DNA from 3 places in the Streptococcus sp. KHUD_013 genome. Region 1 is predicted to be linked to each of the others. Evidence: predicted binding sites of a transcription regulator. Region 1 holds the regulator's gene; each other region holds the start of a gene.
What was found. Region 1 encodes Rex, which represses fermentation and respiration genes when NADH is low (regulators of the CRP and FNR family bind a similar motif). Its sites were predicted from a motif close to TTGTGAANTANTTCACAA; they were not measured.
Positions count from the first base shown of each region.

Region 2: a site for Rex is predicted at 1,273-1,290, ahead of adhP (alcohol dehydrogenase AdhP). Genes of this name have one in related genera too.
Region 3: a site for Rex is predicted at 1,610-1,627, ahead of ACOXXR_RS04275 ((S)-acetoin forming diacetyl reductase). Genes of this name have one in related genera too.

Region 1 covers NZ_CP186264.1:1,092,613-1,099,555, reverse strand. Annotated here, with positions in the region: gene ACOXXR_RS05110 (L-lactate dehydrogenase) at 1-295, opposite strand, end outside; gene gyrA (DNA gyrase subunit A) at 491-2,953, shown strand; gene ACOXXR_RS05100 (class A sortase) at 2,962-3,708, shown strand; gene ACOXXR_RS05095 (hypothetical protein) at 4,132-4,410, shown strand; gene radC (RadC family protein) at 4,472-5,155, shown strand; gene ACOXXR_RS05085 (redox-sensing transcriptional repressor Rex) at 5,344-5,988, opposite strand; gene ACOXXR_RS05080 (DUF4649 family protein) at 6,081-6,317, opposite strand; gene ACOXXR_RS05075 (DUF1831 domain-containing protein) at 6,317-6,664, opposite strand; gene ACOXXR_RS05070 (cysteine desulfurase family protein) at 6,654-6,943, opposite strand, start outside.
Region 2 covers NZ_CP186264.1:1,591,213-1,598,155, reverse strand. Annotated here, with positions in the region: gene adhP (alcohol dehydrogenase AdhP) at 139-1,161, opposite strand; gene ACOXXR_RS07645 (Cof-type HAD-IIB family hydrolase) at 1,451-2,263, opposite strand; gene ACOXXR_RS07640 (NCS2 family permease) at 2,528-3,949, shown strand; gene tsaE (tRNA (adenosine(37)-N6)-threonylcarbamoyltransferase complex ATPase subunit type 1 TsaE) at 4,071-4,520, shown strand; gene ACOXXR_RS07630 (GNAT family N-acetyltransferase) at 4,523-5,056, shown strand; gene lytR (glycopolymer--peptidoglycan transferase LytR) at 5,053-6,222, shown strand; gene ACOXXR_RS07620 (hypothetical protein) at 6,272-6,568, opposite strand; gene ACOXXR_RS07615 (HIT family protein) at 6,582-6,943, opposite strand, start outside.
Region 3 covers NZ_CP186264.1:918,352-925,294, reverse strand. Annotated here, with positions in the region: gene ACOXXR_RS04280 (hypothetical protein) at 1-547, opposite strand, end outside; gene ACOXXR_RS04275 ((S)-acetoin forming diacetyl reductase) at 722-1,486, opposite strand; gene ACOXXR_RS04270 (MIP/aquaporin family protein) at 2,154-2,855, opposite strand; gene glpO (type 1 glycerol-3-phosphate oxidase) at 2,926-4,752, opposite strand; gene glpK (glycerol kinase GlpK) at 4,786-6,294, opposite strand; gene ACOXXR_RS04255 (helix-turn-helix domain-containing protein) at 6,608-6,943, opposite strand, start outside.

The DNA of each region.
Region 1 (6,943 bases):
CAACAAGGTCAAGACGAGTTTCACCTGGTTTTTGAGGAGCACCCGCAGTAATAACAACGAGGTCAGCATCCGCACAGTCTTCGTACTTAGCAGCATAAATCTTCTTAGGAGAAGTGAAGGCAAGTGCGTGGCTAAGGTCTTCAGCATCACCAACCGCTTTTTCAAACAATTGAGGGATTTCGATGATACCTAATTCTTGTGCGATACCTTGAGTAACAAGTGCGAAAGCATAAGATGAACCTACAGCGCCGTCACCAACAAGGATAACTTTTTTATGTTGTTTAGTTAATGTCATTATTCTAAACGTCTCCTTCTATTTTTTGGGGTTTCCCCATTCGCATTTATTCTACCACTTTTACTTTTCTTTGTCACGGTTTTACGCCTATTTTGGACGATGTAAACATTTTTACTCTTGTGTTCCGAAGGAGAAAAAAAGTCCTAAATGTGTTATAATAGTATGGTGAATTAATTAAAGAGAGGCATTGTTTTAATGCAGGATAATAACTTAGTTGATGTTAACTTAACATCTGAAATGAAGACCAGTTTCATCGATTACGCTATGAGTGTTATCGTGTCTCGGGCTCTTCCTGACGTGCGAGATGGTTTAAAGCCAGTTCATCGTCGGATCCTTTATGGAATGAATGAACTTGGGGTTACACCAGATAAACCACATAAGAAATCTGCCCGTATTACTGGGGATGTTATGGGTAAATACCATCCACACGGGGACTCTTCTATTTATGAGGCTATGGTTCGGATGGCTCAATGGTGGAGCTATCGTTACATGCTTGTAGATGGGCATGGGAACTTTGGTTCTATGGACGGTGATGGAGCTGCGGCCCAACGGTATACAGAAGCTCGTATGAGCAAGATTGCTCTTGAAATGCTTCGGGATATCAACAAGAATACAGTTGATTTCACGGATAACTACGATGCCAGTGAACGCGAACCAAACGTCCTTCCAGCTCGCTTCCCTAACTTGTTAGTCAATGGAGCGACAGGGATTGCGGTAGGGATGGCGACAAATATCCCTCCACACAACCTCGGTGAGTCTATTGATGCTGTCAAGCTAATGATGGACAATCCTGATGTGACCACACGTGAGCTGATGGAAGTCCTTCCTGGACCAGATTTCCCAACAGGAGCCTTGGTCATGGGCAAATCAGGTATTCATAAGGCCTATGAAACAGGAAAAGGCTCAATTGTCTTACGGTCTCGGACGGAAATTGAAGAGACTAAGACAGGGCGTGAACGCATTGTCGTTACAGAATTTCCTTATATGGTCAACAAGACCAAAGTGCATGAGCATATCGTTCGTTTGGTTCAAGAAAAACGAATCGATGGGATTACAGCAGTTCGGGATGAGTCTAACCGGGAAGGGGTTCGTTTCGTCATCGAAGTGCGCCGTGATGCCTCAGCTAATGTTATCTTAAACAACCTCTTCAAGATGACCCAAATGCAAACCAACTTTGGTTTCAACATGTTGGCTATCCAAAATGGTGTCCCTAAGATTCTCTCTCTTCGTGAGATTTTAGGATCTTATATTGAGCACCAAAAAGAAGTGGTGACTCGTCGGACCATCTTTGATAAAGAGAAGGCGGAAGCTCGTGCCCATATCTTGGAAGGTCTCTTAATCGCTCTTGATCACATCGATGAAGTGATTAAAATCATCCGTAATAGCCAGACAGATGCAGAAGCACAAGCAGAATTGATGAGTAAGTTCAAGCTTTCTGAGCGTCAAAGCCAAGCTATCTTGGATATGCGTCTTCGTCGTTTGACTGGTTTGGAACGTGACAAGATTCAAAGCGAATACGATGATCTCGTTGCCTTGATTGCTGACCTTGCTGATATTTTAGCCAAGCCAGAGCGTGTAGTTGCGATTATCAAGGAAGAATTGGACGAGGTCAAACGGAAGTTTGGAGATCCACGTCGGACAGAATTGATGGTAGGAGAAGTTCTATCACTAGAAGACGAAGATTTGATCGAAGAAAGCAATGTTTTGATCACTCTCTCTAACAAAGGTTACATCAAACGATTGGATCAAGATGAATTTACTGCTCAAAAACGTGGGGGACGTGGTGTTCAAGGTACAGGGGTCAAGGATGATGACTTTGTCCGTGAATTGGTTTCTACCAGCACCCATGATCGTTTGCTCTTCTTTACCAATAAGGGACGGGTTTACCGTCTGAAAGGCTATGAAATTCCTGAATACGGCCGTACAGCTAAGGGACTTCCAATTGTCAACTTGCTCAAGTTAGATGACGGAGAATCCATTCAGACCATTATTAACGTCGCTCAGGATCGTAGTGAAGACGCTTATCTCTTCTTTACAACCCGCTCAGGTTTGGTAAAACGGACCAGTGTAGCTGAGTTTGCTAATATTCGTCAAAATGGCTTGAAAGCTCTTAACCTTAAAGATGAGGATGAGCTGATCAACGTCTTCCTCACAGACGGAAATACGGACGTGATCATCGGGACAAAATTTGGTTATTCTGTCCGCTTCAATGAGTCTGTCGTACGGAATATGGGCCGTTCGGCAACTGGGGTACGAGGTGTCAACCTTCGTCCAGGTGACCAAGTGGTCGGTGCAAGCGTCATTACAGATCAAGATGAAGTATTGATCATCACTGAAAAGGGATACGGTAAACGCACGCGTGCTGATGAGTATCCAACAAAAGGACGTGGTGGTAAAGGGATTAAAACTGCTAATGTGGTTGATAAGAATGGTCCTCTGGCCGGTCTCATGACTGTCAAAGGAGATGAAGATTTGATGATTATCACCAATACAGGTGTCATGATTCGTACCAGCGTCGCCAATATTTCTCAAACTGGACGTTCGACCATGGGTGTGAAAGTGATGCGTCTGGATCAAGATGCCCAAATCGTAACCTTTACAACTGTTCAAGCTGACGAAAAAGATGAGTCAGAGACTGAAACTGAAAGTGAAGGGTAGGATAAATAATGGCTTCAAGAAGAAAAAAGAAGAAAACAAGCTTACGAAATCGCTTGATTAATATCTTTGCTACCTTACTAATCCTTTTGTCTATTGCCTTGATCTTTAATGCTCCGATTCGGAACATGATCATGGTTTGGCATACAAATAAGTACCAGGTGAGCAAAGTTTCGAAAAAGACTATTGAGAAGAATAAGGAAGCTAAGACTAGCTTTGATTTTAAAGAAGTAAAATCGCTTTCTACAGAATCTGTTATCAATGCCCAGTGGCAGGCGCAGAAATTGCCTGTTATTGGGGGAATAGCGATTCCTGAGTTGAAGATGAACCTTCCGATTTTTAAAGGCTTAGATAATGTGGGACTCTATTATGGGGCAGGTACCATGAAAGAGGACCAGGTTATGGGGGAAAGGAATTACTCCTTGGCTAGTCACCATGTCTTTGGTTTGACAGGGGCAAATGAAATGCTCTTTTCCCCGTTAGAACATGCCAAAGCTGGAATGAAAATCTATGTCACAGATAAAGAAAAGATCTATACCTATGTGATTACCTCTTTGGAAACAGTATCTCCGGATCGTATTGATGTTATTGCTGACCACGAAGGTGTTAATGAGATTACTTTGGTTACCTGTGATGATTTAGCTGCAACCAATCGGATTATTGTTAAAGGTACGTTAGAAACGTCTGTAGACTATGATCAAGCTCCAAAAGAGATTTTAGAAGCTTTCAGCAAGTCTTATAATCAAATGCAATTATAATCAACTTAAAAAGAGGTCCTTGACCTCTTTTTTGAATGTAGACAAATTGTTATGTTACATAAAACAGCTGGATGATTTTCAAAAAACGACTTTTATTTTTACTCATTTAAGAAGAAGCAAAACTTTCCGCTGTGAGAAAAGTGCCTGAAACACTGTTCATTCAGGCACTCGGAATTATTGAGACATTAGACTCAATAATTAGTCATGGAACTTCTACGAAGTTCGCTGACGTCCGTACTCACCTAAGGAAAGTTTTTTAAATTACTTTGTTTTCATTCTGAAAAGAGGTCCTTGACCTCTTTTTTTGTTAATTTTCTGCCAACTTGTAAGAGGATAGTCATAAAATGTTACCTGACTGACATATTTTTGCATGCTTTCTATTTTATAATAGAAGAGTGATAGATAGAAGCTTGGAGGAACCGAATGCACACAGAAGATATCTATACTTTGTTAAGAAACTTCTATGGCTTACTGGTCAATGATTTTCCAAAAACGGGGCTCATTACCAAGGGGATCTACGAAGTTGAACAGGTCTTTGAAACCATTAAAAACCTTCCTGATAATCAAGAGCACTTAATTCGATACGAAATTCGTCAATTCCTAGCGACTTTGGAACAAGTGCAAGAAGGCTATAGAATTAACTTTTCAAACGAAGAAAATCGAATCCTTGAAAACCTAAGAGAAGTAGTTTGTCCTATATAAATTTTATACAGAATCATCCATTTTCCTCCTCAATTGCGAATTATTAATTGAGGAGGTTTTTATGTATCATATTGTATTTCAAGAATCTGGTCTTTTACCTAGAGAACGTTTGCTAACAGAAGGCCCTGATAAGCTCAGTCATCAAGAATTGCTATCCATCTTATTACGGACGGGGAACAAAAATAAACCAGTCTACGAGATCGCTCAGGACCTGCTGGGCTCACTAAAGAGTTTAAAAGAACTGGCTAGTATGAGTTTTCAGGAGTTACAGGAAGTTCCAGGAATTGGGAAAGTTAAAGCCATTGAGCTGTTAGCTGCTATTGAACTAGGGAAACGAATACAGACTTCGGAAGTGATTGAAACGGAACAAATCATGAGTAGTCAGAAGCTGGCAAAAATGATGCAACAAAAAATAGGCCATGAGAAACAGGAACATTTATTGGCCCTGTATCTGAATACCCAAAATCAAATTATCCATCAGCAAGTGATCTTTATCGGAACAGTCAATCGTAGCATTGCAGAACCGAGGGAAATCTTGCACTATGCCATCAAGCATATGGCGACATCCATAATCTTGGTTCACAACCACCCGTCCGGTATCATTCATCCTAGCAAGAATGATGATGGTGTCACCCAACAAATGATTGAAGCCTGCAATTGTCTAGGAATTGTTTTTCTGGACCATCTGATTGTCTCAACTGATGATTATTATAGCTATCGGGAAGAAACAGATTTATTGGTATAGAAAAAGAGAGTGGGACAGAAATCGGTCATTCGTTAGAATTCGATTTCGTCGTCCCACCTCCGCACAGTTGAGTAGGGCTGTAAAAGCTGATAAAATCAGCGTAGTAGAGCCCACTCAACCACTGCGTCTTGCTCAATAATCCAAAGACAATTGAGAGGCTAGGACTTTTGTCCCAGCCTCTTTGCTTATCATGAATTCTTGCGCATAAAGTAGAGAAGGGTTTGCAGTTCACTGGTTAGGTCGACATATTGGACTACCACATCTTTTGGAACTGTTAAGTGGACTGGAGAAAAGCTAAGGATTCCCTTGATACCAGCTTCAACTAGTAAATCTGCAACTTCTTGAGATTTTACACTTGGAACGGTTAAAATAGCTGTTTGAATCTCTTTTCCCTCAAGTTTTTCTTTTAGTGAGGAGATGCCGTGAATCGGAATACCATCTTTACTTTTAGTGCCGACTAACTCATGATCATCCGTATCAAATGCCATGACAATTTTCATTTTATTTCGCTCATGGAAGCGATAGTGAAGAAGGGCACTCCCCATATTTCCAATCCCGACGATAGCAACATTGGTGATGGAGTTATCATTCAAGAGATCGGCAAAGAAGTTCATTAACTTTTTGACATCATAACCAAAACCACGTCGTCCAAGCTCTCCAAAGTAGGAGAAGTCTCGACGAACAGTTGCGGAATCAATCCCGATGGCTTCAGCAATCTGTTTTGAATTTGCTCGCTCGATTTTCTCTGCATTAAAGCGTTTAAAAATGCGGTAATACAAGGAGAGTCGTTTGGCAGTAGCACGAGGAATTGGATTAGTCTTATCTTGTTTCACAATATCACAACCTTTCAAATCTATTTTATAAAAAGTTTGTGAAAAAAGCAACTATCTTCTACTAAAAAAACACCAAAATGGTGTTTTCTTTGTTAATTGGAATTTCTTAAACTCTGATCGAACTGAATCAGATAGCGATAAAAGTCACCGATTTTTCCAGTGAAAGGTAAGGTATGCTCCTTGTAGGTAACAGAAACAACCTGATAGGAATCTGGAAGGGTCACACAGCCTGAGAAGGCTAATAGACAGTGATCGATGTTATCGTAGCTAACCTGACGTTCTTTTTGGTATGCATCCAAATAGGTGAGGACTACAGGACCATTGGTCATTAGTTTTCAATCCTTTCAAAGATTTCACGTTCAACTAAACTGTCCATGAGGAAGTAGAATTTTTGTTGGATAATCTTGTTTTCTGGGTTTTTAAAAATATTTACCAAACGAAGGCCTGACTTGTCAGTAATGTTAATTTTAAATCCTGTTAAATCCTTATTGATGATAATTTTTAACTTAAAGCCATCTCCACTATTTGGAATAACTTCTAACAAACGATTTAATTCGTAGTTTCCAACCTTTGTTTGTGCAAAGGTATTGTCGCGTAGGGTATATTTTTTAATATTTGGATGGATTGCGTATGTGTAATCGCAGTTTGGTAATGAGACAGATGTTTCAAATGCCATGTAATTCTCCTAAAATTTTGTGAATAGTTGTTATAAAAGTATCGACTTCAGCAGTCGTATTGAATTCGGATAAACTAATGCGAATAGATTCCTTCATGCGAGGTGAATCTTCGCCATAATAAGCTGCAAGGACATGACTTGGCTGAACAGTCCCCGCAGTACAAGCAGAGCCAGTTGAGACTGAAATTCCCGCCATATCTAAACGAAGCAGTAAGATATCATTGCTGATACCGGGGAAGCCAATATTTAAGACATGAGGAAGTTTGGAGTCTGTGCTAT
Region 2 (6,943 bases), 500 kb from region 1:
AGGGGAACCAAAGTTTCTAAAAAGAGTAGTAGTAGCTTCTAATAGGTAAAATAAAAATATAGCAACCCCTTGCAGGTCCTGTTTGTGAGAAACTAAAAAAGACCAGTCCATTTGGGCTGGTCTAATAGGTTGAGTTGATTAGTTGGTGAAGTCAAGTACCATACGTCCTTGAATGGTTCCGGCTTCCATTTCGTCAAAGACTTTGACAGCATCTTCTACTGGACGTTTTTGAACAACTGGAACGACCAAGCCTTCTGCACCAAATTGGAAGGCTTCTTCCAAGTCTTTACGAGTTCCTACTAGAGAACCGATGACTTGGATACCATCTAATACCGTTTTCACAATGCTGAGGTCCATCATTTCTGAAGGAAGTCCAACTGCGATAACGCGGCCACCTGCACGAACAGAATCTACTGCTTGGTTGAAAGCTACTTTAGAAACAGCTGTTACTACAGCAGAGTGAGCTCCACCATTTGTTTTTTCTTTGATCAATCCTGGGACATCTTCGACTTCGCGACCGTTGATGACAAAGTCTGCACCAACTTCTTTCGCCAATTCCAGTTTGTCGTTGTTGATATCGACAGCGATGACATGTGTATTGAAGACTTTCTTAGCATATTGAACAGCCAAGTTTCCTAGTCCACCAGCTCCGTAGATGACAATCCATTGTCCTGGTTCAGCTTTGGCTTCTTTGATGGCTTTGTAAGTTGTAACCCCGGCACAGGTAATAGAAGAAGCTTGTGCTGGATCTAATCCTTCTGGTACTTTCACTGCGTAATCTGCAGTAACGATACATTGTTCAGCCATTCCTCCATCAACAGAGTAACCAGCATTTTTTACAGTCCGGCAAAGAGTTTCACGACCAGTTGTACAGTATTCACAAGTTCCACATCCTTCGAAGAACCAAGCAACACTAACGCGGTCACCAACTTTTAAGCTTGTCACATCTGGAGCAAGTTCTTTAACAATTCCGATTCCTTCATGTCCAAGAACACGGCCTGGGACTTTACCGAAGTCTCCGTGAGCAACGTGCAAGTCCGTGTGGCAGACACCACAGTACTCAATTTGAACAAGTGCTTCCCCTGTTTCCAATGGACGCATATCCTTGTTTGCAACGATTTCAACACCAGTACCTTCTGGATTTACAACAACAGCTTTCATAGTTTTCCTCCTCAAGAGCTTAGTTGAATTAGAGACGGTAATAAAACGAGAAGTAACATCACTTGAATCATTATCGTATGAAACGAGCTAGGCTCCTTTTTTATTTTTGTTATGTTAATTTTATCACAAACTTTGTCAGTTAGCAAGCGCTTACACAGAAAATTTTCTGAAAATAAACTTAACTGGTTAAATTATTTTCAGAAAAGGTCCCTATAAGGTCCCGTATGTTTGAGAAAACAAAAAGCTTGAATCCTTTCTTGTAAAAGGTGATTCAAGCAATTCTCTTTATTTATAGGAGGAGTTTTTCTAATTGACGAGCAACGCCGTCCTGATCATTTGTATACTCGGTTTGTTTATTGGCATAGGGGAGGAGGACAGGATTGGCGTTTTTCATTGCATAACCAGTTCCTGCAAAAGCTAACATGTCTGTATCGTTTTGTTCGTCTCCAAAGGCAATCAGATCTTTCCGATCAAGTCCGTAAGTCTCAAGGAGATAGTTAAGGGCAAAGGCCTTATTGACCCCTTTTGGAGCGCACTCCAGAATGTTGAGGGGTCCACCCCAGCTATTGATTTCTAGCTCGTGATGGTAGTAATCACGCATTTCTTCGGCTAAAGCATACTTATCTTCAGCGCGTGTTTGAAAGAGGATAGCATTCGGATTTTCGGTAACTTTACGAGCTTCGAATTTTGTTTTGGAGGAGATTTTTGAAACTCCAAATAAGGCGGGATCAATAGTATGGTGGTAGGTATGGGTGACATAGAACTTATTGCGATACTCTCCTGCAATAAAGTCCGCTTGAATGTCATTTTCTCTCTCGACCATATCAAGGAGGTATTTTTTATCAAGGGTCATGGATAGTTCTTTCGACCATTTTTTATTTGGAATATGAGTGAGAGCGCCATTAAAGTTAATCATGGGACTTTCCAATCCCAATTCCTTATAGATATGATCTGCCATTCGATAGGGACGCCCAGTTGTAATAATGACCTGGTGGCCTTGTTCACTGACTTTTTGGATAGTTTCAATCGTATAGGATGATAATTTACTCTCAGAATTTAATAAGGTGCCATCTAAATCGACAGCGATTAGTTTCTTATTCATAGGAAGAATCCTTTCATTTGTATGGTTTTTCGAACTCTAAATAAGGAATGTTTTATAGAGTATAGAGCACCATATTTTAAGACGAATGCTACCATTATACCAGATAAACAGGAAAATTTCAGTCTTTCGAATAGAAGATGATATGACACGAAAGATTGTCCAGATGAATCTCTTGTAAAAGTGAATAATATTTGATAAAATATTGGTATTGTTCGTGATTGAATCGCGAGCAGATTTATTTTTTTTAAGGAGTTTATTGGAAAAATGGATAAGTTTTTCAAACTATCTGAACACGGAACGACGGTTCGTACAGAGGTATTAGCTGGTTTAACGACCTTCTTTGCCATGTCTTATATCTTGTTTGTAAACCCTCAAATGCTTTCCCAAACAGGAATGCCTGCTCAAGGAGTATTTCTAGCAACCATTATTGGTTCAGTCGTTGGGACTCTCATGATGGCTTTCTATGCGAATCTGCCTTATGCCCAAGCACCAGGGATGGGCTTGAACGCCTTCTTTACCTTTACAGTGGTATTTGGGATGGGCTATTCTTGGAAAGAAGCTTTGGGAATGGTCTTTATTTGCGGACTCATTTCATTGGTTATTACATTAACCAATGTTCGGAAAATGATTATTGAGTCAATTCCAAATGCTTTGCGTTCAGCTATCTCAGCTGGTATCGGAATCTTCTTGGCTTATGTCGGAATTAAAAATGCTGGCCTGTTGAAGTTTTCAATTGATCCACATACTTATACGGTGGCAGGAGAAGGGGCTGACAAGGCGAATGCGGCAATTACAGCAAATTCTGCAGCTGTCCCAGGACTCGTTAGTTTCAATAGTCCAACAGTCCTCCTTGCTTTGGCTGGCTTAGCTATCACTGTTTTCTTTGTCATCAAGGGCATTAAAGGTGGTATTATCCTTTCAATCCTTACGACAACAGTCCTTGCTATTGTGTTTGGCATTGTTGATCTTTCAACGATTGACTTTTCTAGCACCCATCTTGGAGCAGCTGTCAATGATCTTGGGAAAATTTTTGGTGCTGCACTTGGTTCAGAAGGATTAGGTTCTTTGATTACCAATACTTCTCGTCTTCCTGAAACCTTGATGGCCATCTTAGCATTCTCCTTGACAGATATCTTTGATACGATTGGTACCTTGATCGGTACAGGAGAAAAAGTCGGAATCGTTGCTACAAATGGTGAAAATCATCAATCCGCTAAATTGGATAAAGCCCTTTATTCAGACCTCGTAGCGACATCTGTTGGTGCTATTGCAGGTACTTCGAATGTGACGACTTATGTTGAGTCAGCTGCGGGAATTGGAGCTGGTGGACGGACTGGTTTGACAGCCCTTGTAGTAGCCATCTGTTTCGCAGTGTCAAGTATTTTTAGTCCCCTTCTTGCTATTGTACCGACAGCAGCCACAGCACCGATTTTGATCATCGTTGGGATCATGATGTTGAGTAGCCTGAAAAACATCCATTGGGATGATATGGCAGAAGCTGTACCAGCCTTCTTCACCTCTATCTTTATGGGATTCAGTTATTCCATCACAAATGGGATTGCAGCAGGTTTTATTACTTATACAGTAACTAAACTTGTCAAAGGTGAAGCCAAAGAGGTTCACAGTATGATTTGGATTCTAGATGCTTTGTTTATTCTGAACTTTATCAGTATGGCCTTGCACTAGAATGAACATAGAAGAAAGCTTGGACAAATCGTCCAAGCTTTTTTGATTGTCTCAGGTGAGGCCGAAGGTGATCGACTAAAAATAGTGGGCAAGAATCAATTATTTTTGGTATAATGGAGCAATGAAAAGTCAAAATGAACAAGAGTTGATTGCACTTGGAAAACAGTTGGGTCAACGGTTAGAAAAACAGGATGTCGTGATTCTGACAGGGGATCTTGGCGCTGGGAAAACAACTTTTACAAAAGGACTAGCGCAAGGGTTGGATATTCGTCAGATGATTAAAAGTCCCACTTATACCATTGTGAGAGAATATGAAGGTCGCTTGCCCTTGTATCACCTGGATGTCTATCGTATTGGAGACGATCCAGATTCGATTGATTTGGATGACTTTTTATTTGGTGAAGGGGTGACCGTTATTGAGTGGGGCGAACTGCTAGAGACCAGTCTTCCTGCTGGATATTTAAAGGTTGAACTGCTCAAGGACGGCGACGGACGTGAGATACGCTTGTCAGCTGTCGGTGAACGTGCAGAACAATTAAAGGACTCATTTCTAACTTCTGTAGGAGCTTGAAGATGGAACAGGTATTGGATCTCTTTTTGAAAGAGGCTGAGGCTTCGGATGCAGAGCGTTTACTTGACTTTTTTAAAGATGTGGCGACTGAATCTGACTTTATGACCTTGGCTCCAGAAGGGCTTGGGATGACCAAGCAAGAGTTAGAAATGTTTGCTGAAGAACAAGCACAAACAGACAACCAATTATGTCTTTTGTTATACTTGAGTGAGGATTTGGTAGGTGTCTTAAATATTGCGGCGGATCAAAATAGGGCCTTGCGTCATATTGGAGATCTCTTTATCGTTGTTCGAAAGGACTATTGGAATAAGGGCTTGGGTCGTATTCTCCTAGAAGAAGGAATCGCATGGGCAGAAGGTACCAACCTCCTTCGGAAATTAGACCTCAGTGTCCAAGTTCGAAATGAACGAGCCGTCCATCTCTACCAAACGCTAGGATTTGAAATTGAAGGTCTCCGCAAGAGGGGCGTATACAAGGAAGGGGAATATCTGGATGTTTACCTAATGGGCAAACTGATAGATGGACAGAATCTATGATTAAAAAAATTCTATTAATGTTTTTTAGTTTGTTGGCCGTAACGACAATCGGGCTTGGAGCCTATGGGCTGACCATCCTCAATCAGTCGACAAATTCGTTGAGTAAGACTTATAAAGGGATTGGCGATGAAAACAATGTCATCGCAGAAAACAAACCAATGACCATCTTGCTCATGGGGGTGGATACTGGATCAGGCTCAAGAGAGGATCAGTGGGTAGGGAATAGCGATACCATGATTCTCGTGACAGTGAATCCACAGACGCGTGAAACAACGATTATGAGTTTGGAACGGGATATCTTGACCAATATTACGCAAGATGGAGAAACGGTCCAAGCTAAGCTAAATTCGGCTTATGCTCAAGGTGGAGCAGAATTGGCCATTAAAACCATCCAAGATTTGATGAATATTCATATCGACCGTTATGCGATGATCAATATGAAAGGCTTGGTCCAACTGGTTGATAAGGTTGGTGGCATAACGGTGAACAATCCATTTGATTTTGATATTTCGATTGAAGAAAATGAACCGGAATACACAGCGAAAATTCCACCAGGTCGTCAAGAGATTGATGGTGAGCAAGCCTTGGTATACTCACGGATGCGTTACCAAGATCCAGAAGGAGACTATGGTCGTCAAAAACGCCAACGGGAAGTCATCGAAAAGATCATCAAGAAAGTATTGACTTTGGATGGTCTGAGCAACTATCAAGGAATTATTGAAGCGGTTAGTGATAATATGCAGACCAATATCTCCTTGGATACGAATAACTTGATGAACTTGATGGGCTATCGAGATGCCTTGAAGAACATCCGTATGGAACAGTTGAAAGGTGAAGATGCCACCCTAGCGGATGGCGGAAGTTACCAAATCGTTACTTCAGAGCACCTGTTGAAGATGCAGAATATCCTGCGTAAAAGTCTGGGCTTATCACCTGTAAGCAAGCTCAAAACAAGTGCCGTTCTATTGGATGGCGACGAAACTGGGGGAAGCGTTTCATCAGAAAGTGGTGAAACTCCAGTAGAGGCGAGCCAGGATACTGGTGGGGGATATTATGATCCTTCCTATGTTCCAGAAACTTCTGTCAGCTCAGAAGCAGTGCCACCATACCAACCGACAGTGCCACCTTCTACGGATACAACAGTAGCTGGTACCGGAGGAAACTAAGTCAAAAAATAAAAAGGTTTTGAGATAGCAATCTCAAAACCTTATTTAGTTAGTCATTCGTATTAGATTTCTCAGACCAAATAGTTTGGATTTGTTCTACAGAAGCATTGGCTTGCTGAGAGAAGATCCTTGCTTTATAGGAGAAGTCTTCCAGTAATTGATTTAAAAGGACTCTTTGCTCCTGAATGATTTCAATGTTTTTTTTAATTTTAGAAACGTTAGATTGGATTCCTTCGGTTAGTTGTTTGGTTTCATTGAATTCATTTTTCAGAGGTTCGCGATTTTTAACAAGTTGATAGCTGATGGTTGCACCAGTCGCGAACCAAAATAGATCTCTTAATTTCATAGTAAGCTCCTTTTTAATGGTTTGATATTTCCTTGGCTAATTGGGCAAGGTGGGCAAAATCAGGTTCGTGGGCAATGAAATCAATCTTTAGGTCGTCCTCTTGAGAGTAGCGTGGAAGAATATGGACGTGGGTGTGGAAGACAGACTGTCCAGCGATTTCTTCCATATTACTAATGATATTCATTCCTTGAGGCTGTGTAGCACTTTCCACTTTTTTGGTGACTCTTGAAACGATGTTAAAAAGCGCAGCTGTTTCATCTGGTGTCATTTCCAACAGATTACGGGCATGTTTTTTCGGAATCACAAGGGTATGGCCTGGAGTGACCTGAGAAATATCTAAAAAAGCAAGAAAATGGTCATCTTCGTAGACCTTAG
Region 3 (6,943 bases), 170 kb from region 1:
CAGAATGGATTTGGTAGCCACTTGTCGGCATGGTCAATTGGATTTGATTCCCTATCATAGTAGCTCCTGTGCCCTCTTGGTTAACTTTTTCAGCAATCTTTGAAGCAACCAAGCTACGTGGAATCGGCAGATGTCCAAGACGGGCCCGTTCTAGGTTCAAGGTCAATTGTTGATCCGTCACACTAGCTGAAAAGTCCATGCTCACCATGGTTTCCACCGGTCCCAGTTCAATCGGAACCTGAACATTGATATACTCTCCATTCATAGCAACTGCTGTATTGAGGAGAGTTTCATCTGTCATTTCCCCTGCCATGGATTTAATAACTTGGCGCAATTGAGGAGAATTCAGTTGAAGCTCTGTTTGCAGGCCAGAAGCAGTCACGTCTGCTGTAGAGAAGCCTTCTTGAGCCAGATCTACCAGCGAAGTATTCACTGTTACATTTTTAAATTGCTCTTGAGTCGAAACCTTTGCTGGTATCAAGAAAACTGCTAAGACAATAACTAGGAGGAAGGTCAGTCCGATGAGTCGTTTGATCCATTTCCACATATGGTCACCTCTTTTCGTTTTGATGGATAGAAGAGAATTCACCTCTATCACTATTGATCTATTCTTTTTAAAATACGACTTCTATTCTACCCTAATTTTTCAAAAAAAGCGAACGAGAGGAATAAGGTGCACATAAGAAAAGAGGTGGAAAAAATCCCAACCCCTATTTGAATGTTAATGGAATTGCATCCCACCATCCACGATGATGGTTTGTCCTGTAATGTAGTTTGAATCAGGACCAGCAAGGAAGCTAACCGCTGCAGCGACATCTTCGGGTTCGGACAAACGTTTAAGGGTAATATCTTTAGCGAAAGTTTGCATACCCCATTCGTCATCTTTACCAGCGTTCTTACCAACTTCATGAGCGATATCATACATCATTGGAGTCTTAACGATACCAGGTGCATACGCATTGACAGTAATACCTGAATCAGCCAAGTCACGTGCCAAAGTTTGAGTGATACCACGAACTGCAAACTTAGTACCACCATAGACAGTCAAGTTAGGGTTACCTACAACACCTGCTTGTGAAGTTGCATTGATGATTTTTCCGCCATGGCCAAGCGCCTTGAATTGAGCTTGTGCAGCTTGAGCACCCCAGATGACACCACCAACGTTGATGGCAAAAGTGCGTTCAAATTGTTCTTCTGTAATCGTATCAAGTGGTGTAGTTGGAGCAACACCAGCGTTGTTAACGACAACATTTAAATCTCCGAAATGATCCACAACTTTTTGGAAAGCTGCAGCCACTTCAGCTTGTTTGGAGACATCAGCAACGACCGCAAAAGCATTCTCTGCTGATAACTCAGCTACTGCTTTTTCTGCTGTCTCAGCATTGTAGTCTAAGACTCCGACCTTGAAGCCATCTTGTACCAATCGTTTTGCAATCGCAAAACCGATCCCTTGACCTGCACCTGTGACAATAGCTACTTTAGACATATGATTCCTCCTTGGTATCCCCGATACCAGCAAACGTTCATAGAAGAACAGCAAAGGTTGACAGTCAGTTTTGGGTGAATCTATCATAAGTTCCTTCCAAAACTATGCTAACAGTATACTCCTTTGTGAAAAAAGTGTCAAACTCTAGCCTGTTATTTTCTAAAGTATTTTACAATCTATCTTATCTTTATTTAGTAATAGATTAACTGATTATAATAATTTTGAAAAGGGTTTTATATCTTGACAAAAACACTCCTATTGCCTATTGTTTTGGGCCTTATTTCATGCTACACTAATTATAAGACAATCAAATAATAAGGAGATCTAACAATGAAAGAATTCATGGATAAATTGAATAACCTACCTAAACCAGTTCAATACATTATTGCGATCATTATTTTCTTTATTGCGTTTTACATTTCTTATAGCTTGTTTTAAGTTAGAACGTACAAAGCTCTCTTTATCTGATACAGTATTTTAAAAGAGAGTGGGACAGAAATCGGTAATTCGTTAGAATTCGATTTCGTCGTCCCACCTCCTCACAGTTGAGTAGGGCTGTAAAAGCTGATGAAATCAGCGTGGTAGAGCCCACTCAACCACTGCGTCTTGCTCGATAATCCAAAGACAATTGAGAGGCTAGGACTTTTGTCCCAGCCTCTTTCATTTTTTAAAACATTTTAAAGACTGCTACTGCAAGTACTGCACCGATGATTGGACCAACTACTGGGATCCAAGCGTAACCCCAGTCACCATCTCCTTTGTTAGGAATAGGAAGGAGGCTGTGCATGATACGAGGTCCTAGGTCACGAGCTGGGTTGAGAGCGGAGCCTGTAGTTCCACCGAGAGACAAACCAATCCCTGCAATCAAGGTACCAACAGCAAAAGTACCAAGCCCTGCTTGAAGGTCATAAAGACCAAGCGCAAAGATAGTTAGTAGCAAGACAAAGGTTCCAAGGATTTCACTGATGAGGTTTGAAGTAGTGTCCTTAATTGCTGGACCAGTACTGAATGTTCCAAGGATATTTCCAGGATTTTCTTCTGCTAAGTAATGCGGTTTGAACTGCAACCAGACAAGGACTTGACCGACCATGGCTCCGGCAAATTGTGCAAGGATATAAGGAATGACAGATGCCCAAGCTAGGCCACCATTAAGAGCAATCCCAATTGTTACTGCAGGGTTCAAATGGGCCGGACTTAACTTACCAGAGATGAAGGCTGCGACAGCAACCGCAATCCCCCAACCAAGAGTAATGACGATCCAACCTGAGTTGTGGCTTTTCGTTTTTGGAAGAACCACTCCTGCTACAACCCCATTTCCCAGAAGAATGAGGATTAAAGTTCCTAAAAATTCACCAAATAATTCTTTCATATGATTTAATTCTCCATTATAAAGAGGGGAAGGTTAGACAGTCTTCTTTCCAACCCCTTTTTTGTTTTTCTTAGTTTTTTAATGCTTCCAAGTCATTGTTTTCCAAAGCGACTTGCAAGTCTTTGCGGTAGCCAACTTTTTCTTCTTCTGACCATTCATAGAAGCGGCCCATTTCATCCAAAACAGGTTCGATCATCGCATCTAAGCTATCCCGCATAAAGAGCATGTGGTTGGTACGACGAAGAAGGAAATCAACTGGGCTGAGTGCCAATTCATTGCGCATTGCATAGTGAAGTGACAAGGTATCTGCTAGGCTCAATCCAGGTGCTTGTTCCACGCTATGAGCAAGGGCGAAGACCTTAGGTGCATTGGAACCGTATAGGTTAGCTAGGTAGTGAGCTTCCTTGCTATCCAAGCCACGAGATACGCCAAGTTGAGCAAAGGCTTCGATTTCAGAATCCACGTTCGTTGGGTTAATTTCTCCACCTGATACTGGATAGGTCTTAGAGTTGATCAATTTGAACTGACGGTCGAACTCTTCCTTGAGAATGGTCAAGACACGCTCCATCGCTCCTTCAGCCATCTTGCGGTAGTCTGTAATCTTCCCACCAGCAAGGGTCAAAAGACCATTGTCATCGCGATCAAGGCTTGATCCACGAGAAACAGCAGATGGATCCAAATGTTTTTCAGAAGTGCTGCCTTCCAAGTGGCTGATTGCTGATTCAACATCTTCACGCGATTTTTCTTTAGAAAGATAGCCTTCAACTGTTGCAATCAAAGCATTAAAGCTCTCATCACTGATAGTGCCGTTGTTTCCACCATTGTAGTCAGAAGCACTGTTTCCTGAGATCAACGGACGAAGACCAGCCCAGCTACTTTCGATATCATCGATGGTGATGTGAGCTTCTGGGAAGCGGTTATTCACGATTCCTAACAAGTAGTCGACATCTTCTTGAGTTACTGTTGGATGCTCTAAGTCGCCAGTGTAGTCCGTGTCAGTCGTTCCGAAGTAAGTTTTGTTTTCACGTGGCAAGACGAAGACCATCCGACCATCTCCAAGACCAGTATCAAAGTAGACTGGTTGAGAAACTTTGATCTTGCTTGAATCTACGACCAAGTGAACACCCTTGGTTGGACGCATTTGTGAATGCTGCTCTCCATCGTTTGAGAGGTTACGCACTTTATCGCTCCAAGGACCAGTTGTATTAATCACCAAACGAGCCTTGATTTCAAAGACTTCATCAGTCAAGAGATCACGCGCCACTACACCTGTGATCTTACCAGATTCATCAAAGAGGAATCCTTCTGCTTTTACGTGGTTAGCAATGAGGGCCCCATCTTGGTTGGCACGTTTGATATTTTCAATCACTAAACGAGCATCGTTGTTACGGAAGTCTAGGTAGACCCCACCTCCGACTAGACCTTCTTGTTTCAACTCAGGCTCACGAGCCAACACTTCTTCTTTGGTCAAGACCTTGTTGGCAGCTGGAGTATTGCTGACACCTGCCAAGAGGTCATAGAGGTCCATGGCTACCTTAAGACGGAAGAGGCTAAAAGTTGCCCCATCTTCATCATAGACTGGTAAGAGCATTGGGTCTGGTTTTGGAATATGAGGAGCAATTTGTTGCACTACTGCACGTTCTGATACCGTATCTGATACCACTTCTACGTCAAATTGTTTGAGGTAACGAAGTCCACCGTGGACCAATTTTGTTGAACGGCTAGATGTCCCTTCCGCAAAGTCCTGCATCTCAATCAAACCAGTTTCAAGACCACTTGCCGCTGCCTGCAAGGCTACCCCAGCACCTGTGATCCCACCCCCGATAATCAAAAGATCCAGGGTGCGTTCTTGCATTTTCTTAATCGATAATTCACGAGTTTTCTTTGAAAATTCCATAATTCTTCACTTTCTATCCTACTGAAGTCTTGTCTAGTCTTCAATTTCTGCAAAGAGTTGGGTAGCTTTAACAGCTTTCTTCCATCCCTTGTAGAGTTGTTCTTTACGAGATTCGTTCATAGAAGGCTCAAATAGTTCACCAGTTGCATTGAGTTCTTTCAATTCATCTAGGTCTTTCCAGTAGCCGACTGAAAGCCCAGCAAGGAAGGCAGCACCCAAAGCTGTTGTTTCCAAGTTTTTGGCACGAGCGATATCAATACCGAGAATATCCGCTTGGAACTGCATCAAGAAGTTATTCATAGCTGCTCCACCGTCTACTTTAAGGACTTGAATAGCCGTCTTGGCATCAACCTGCATAGTATCAATAATATCCCGTACTTGGTAAGCGATGGATTGAAGAGTCGCCTTGATAAAGTCTTCTTTGGTTGTTCCACGGGTCAAGCCAAAGACAGAACCACGAGCATTTTGATTCCAGTATGGTGCTCCTAGACCTGTGAAGGCCGGTACCACATAGACTTCATCGTTGTTGTGAGAATCACGCGCATATTGTTCAGATTCAGGTGAGTTTTCCACCATTCGAAGACCATCACGAAGCCATTGAATGGCACTACCCGCGATAAAGATGGAACCTTCCAAAGCGTAGTAGACTTTACCATTGATTCCATATCCAATGGTAGTTAACAAGTTATTTTCAGATAACTGCATCTCTTCACCTGTATTCATGATGATGAAAGATCCAGTACCGTAAGTATTTTTGACCATACCTGGTTCGAAGGCCAACTGTCCAAAGAGGGCCGCTTGTTGGTCACCCGCCATACCAGAGATAGGCACTTCTCCACCGTAGAAATGGAAAGGAGCTGTTTTTCCATAGATTTCAGAGTTGGAACGCACTTCTGGAAGCATAGCCTTAGGAATATTGAGGATTTTCAAAATCTCATCATCCCATTTTAGGTCTTTAATATTGTAGAGCATGGTACGAGCAGCATTTGAATAGTCTGTTACGTGAGAAGCTCCGTCTGTCAACTTCCAAACCAACCAAGTATCGATGGTTCCAAAGAGCAATTCTCCTTTTTCAGCCCGTTCTTGTGCTCCTTCTACATGATCCAAGATCCAGCGAATCTTAGTTGCTGAGAAGTAGGCATCAATGACCAAACCTGTTTTTTGGTGGAATTTTTCGACATACCCTTGGCTCTTAAGCTGTTCAGCTAAAGGAGCTGTTTGGCGAGACTGCCAGACAATGGCGTTGTAGATTGGAAGGCCGGTATTCTTATCCCAAACAACAGTTGTTTCGCGTTGGTTGGTAATTCCGATAGCTTCGATTTGTCCAGGCTTGATGCCACTTTCGATAAAGGCACCAGCGATAACAGACTGAACAGAATTCCAGATTTCATTTGGATTGTGTTCAACCCAACCAGCTTGAGGGAAAATTTGCGTGAACTCTTTTTGGCTAGAGCTTACTTTTTCTCCTTTTTTATTGAAAATGATGGCTCTTGAACTTGTTGTTCCTTGGTCAATGGCCATAATGTATTTTTCTTGTGACATGAACTGTCCTCCTGGGAAAAAGAAATATTCTTTAGGAGACGTACTCCTTACATTGTCTAGTATACAAAATAAACCGCTTTCATGTCCATCAATTTTTTTAAGAATTTTAAAAAAGTTGAGTAGATGGATTCAGAACCCTTGTTTCATAAGGATTTTTTAGACTTACAAATAATGAAATTTTTAGAAAAATCTAATAAAAAAGCTAGGCAGAACAATTCGTTTAGAATCTGTTCTGCCTAACCTCAAATTTTTAATTACTACTAATTCAGCTCAATAATATCGTAAAAGTCTCATCAAGCATTGAATAGCTTTATTAACCTTCTTCTTGGTAGATCATCTGGCGAATATTGGCTAGATCAATCATATCTAAATCATATTTTAAATAATAGACAGGAATCCGCTGGGTAAGGTTAATCGGATTGTTGGTCACGATCAAATCGTAATCTGAAGCTGGATCAAAGGCTTCAATGGTAATAAAACGATTATACTCTAAGTAGCGCTTGAGGACTTCTGTCATCCGTGTATAGCCTAAATAGCCCACTGTTAAGTCTAAGCCGATCTTAATTTGTCTCCCACTATTTTCTGCGATATAATCCATTAACTGGAGCCACTCCCACTTGATTTTTTTATCCAGAGCTGTTCCTTGGCA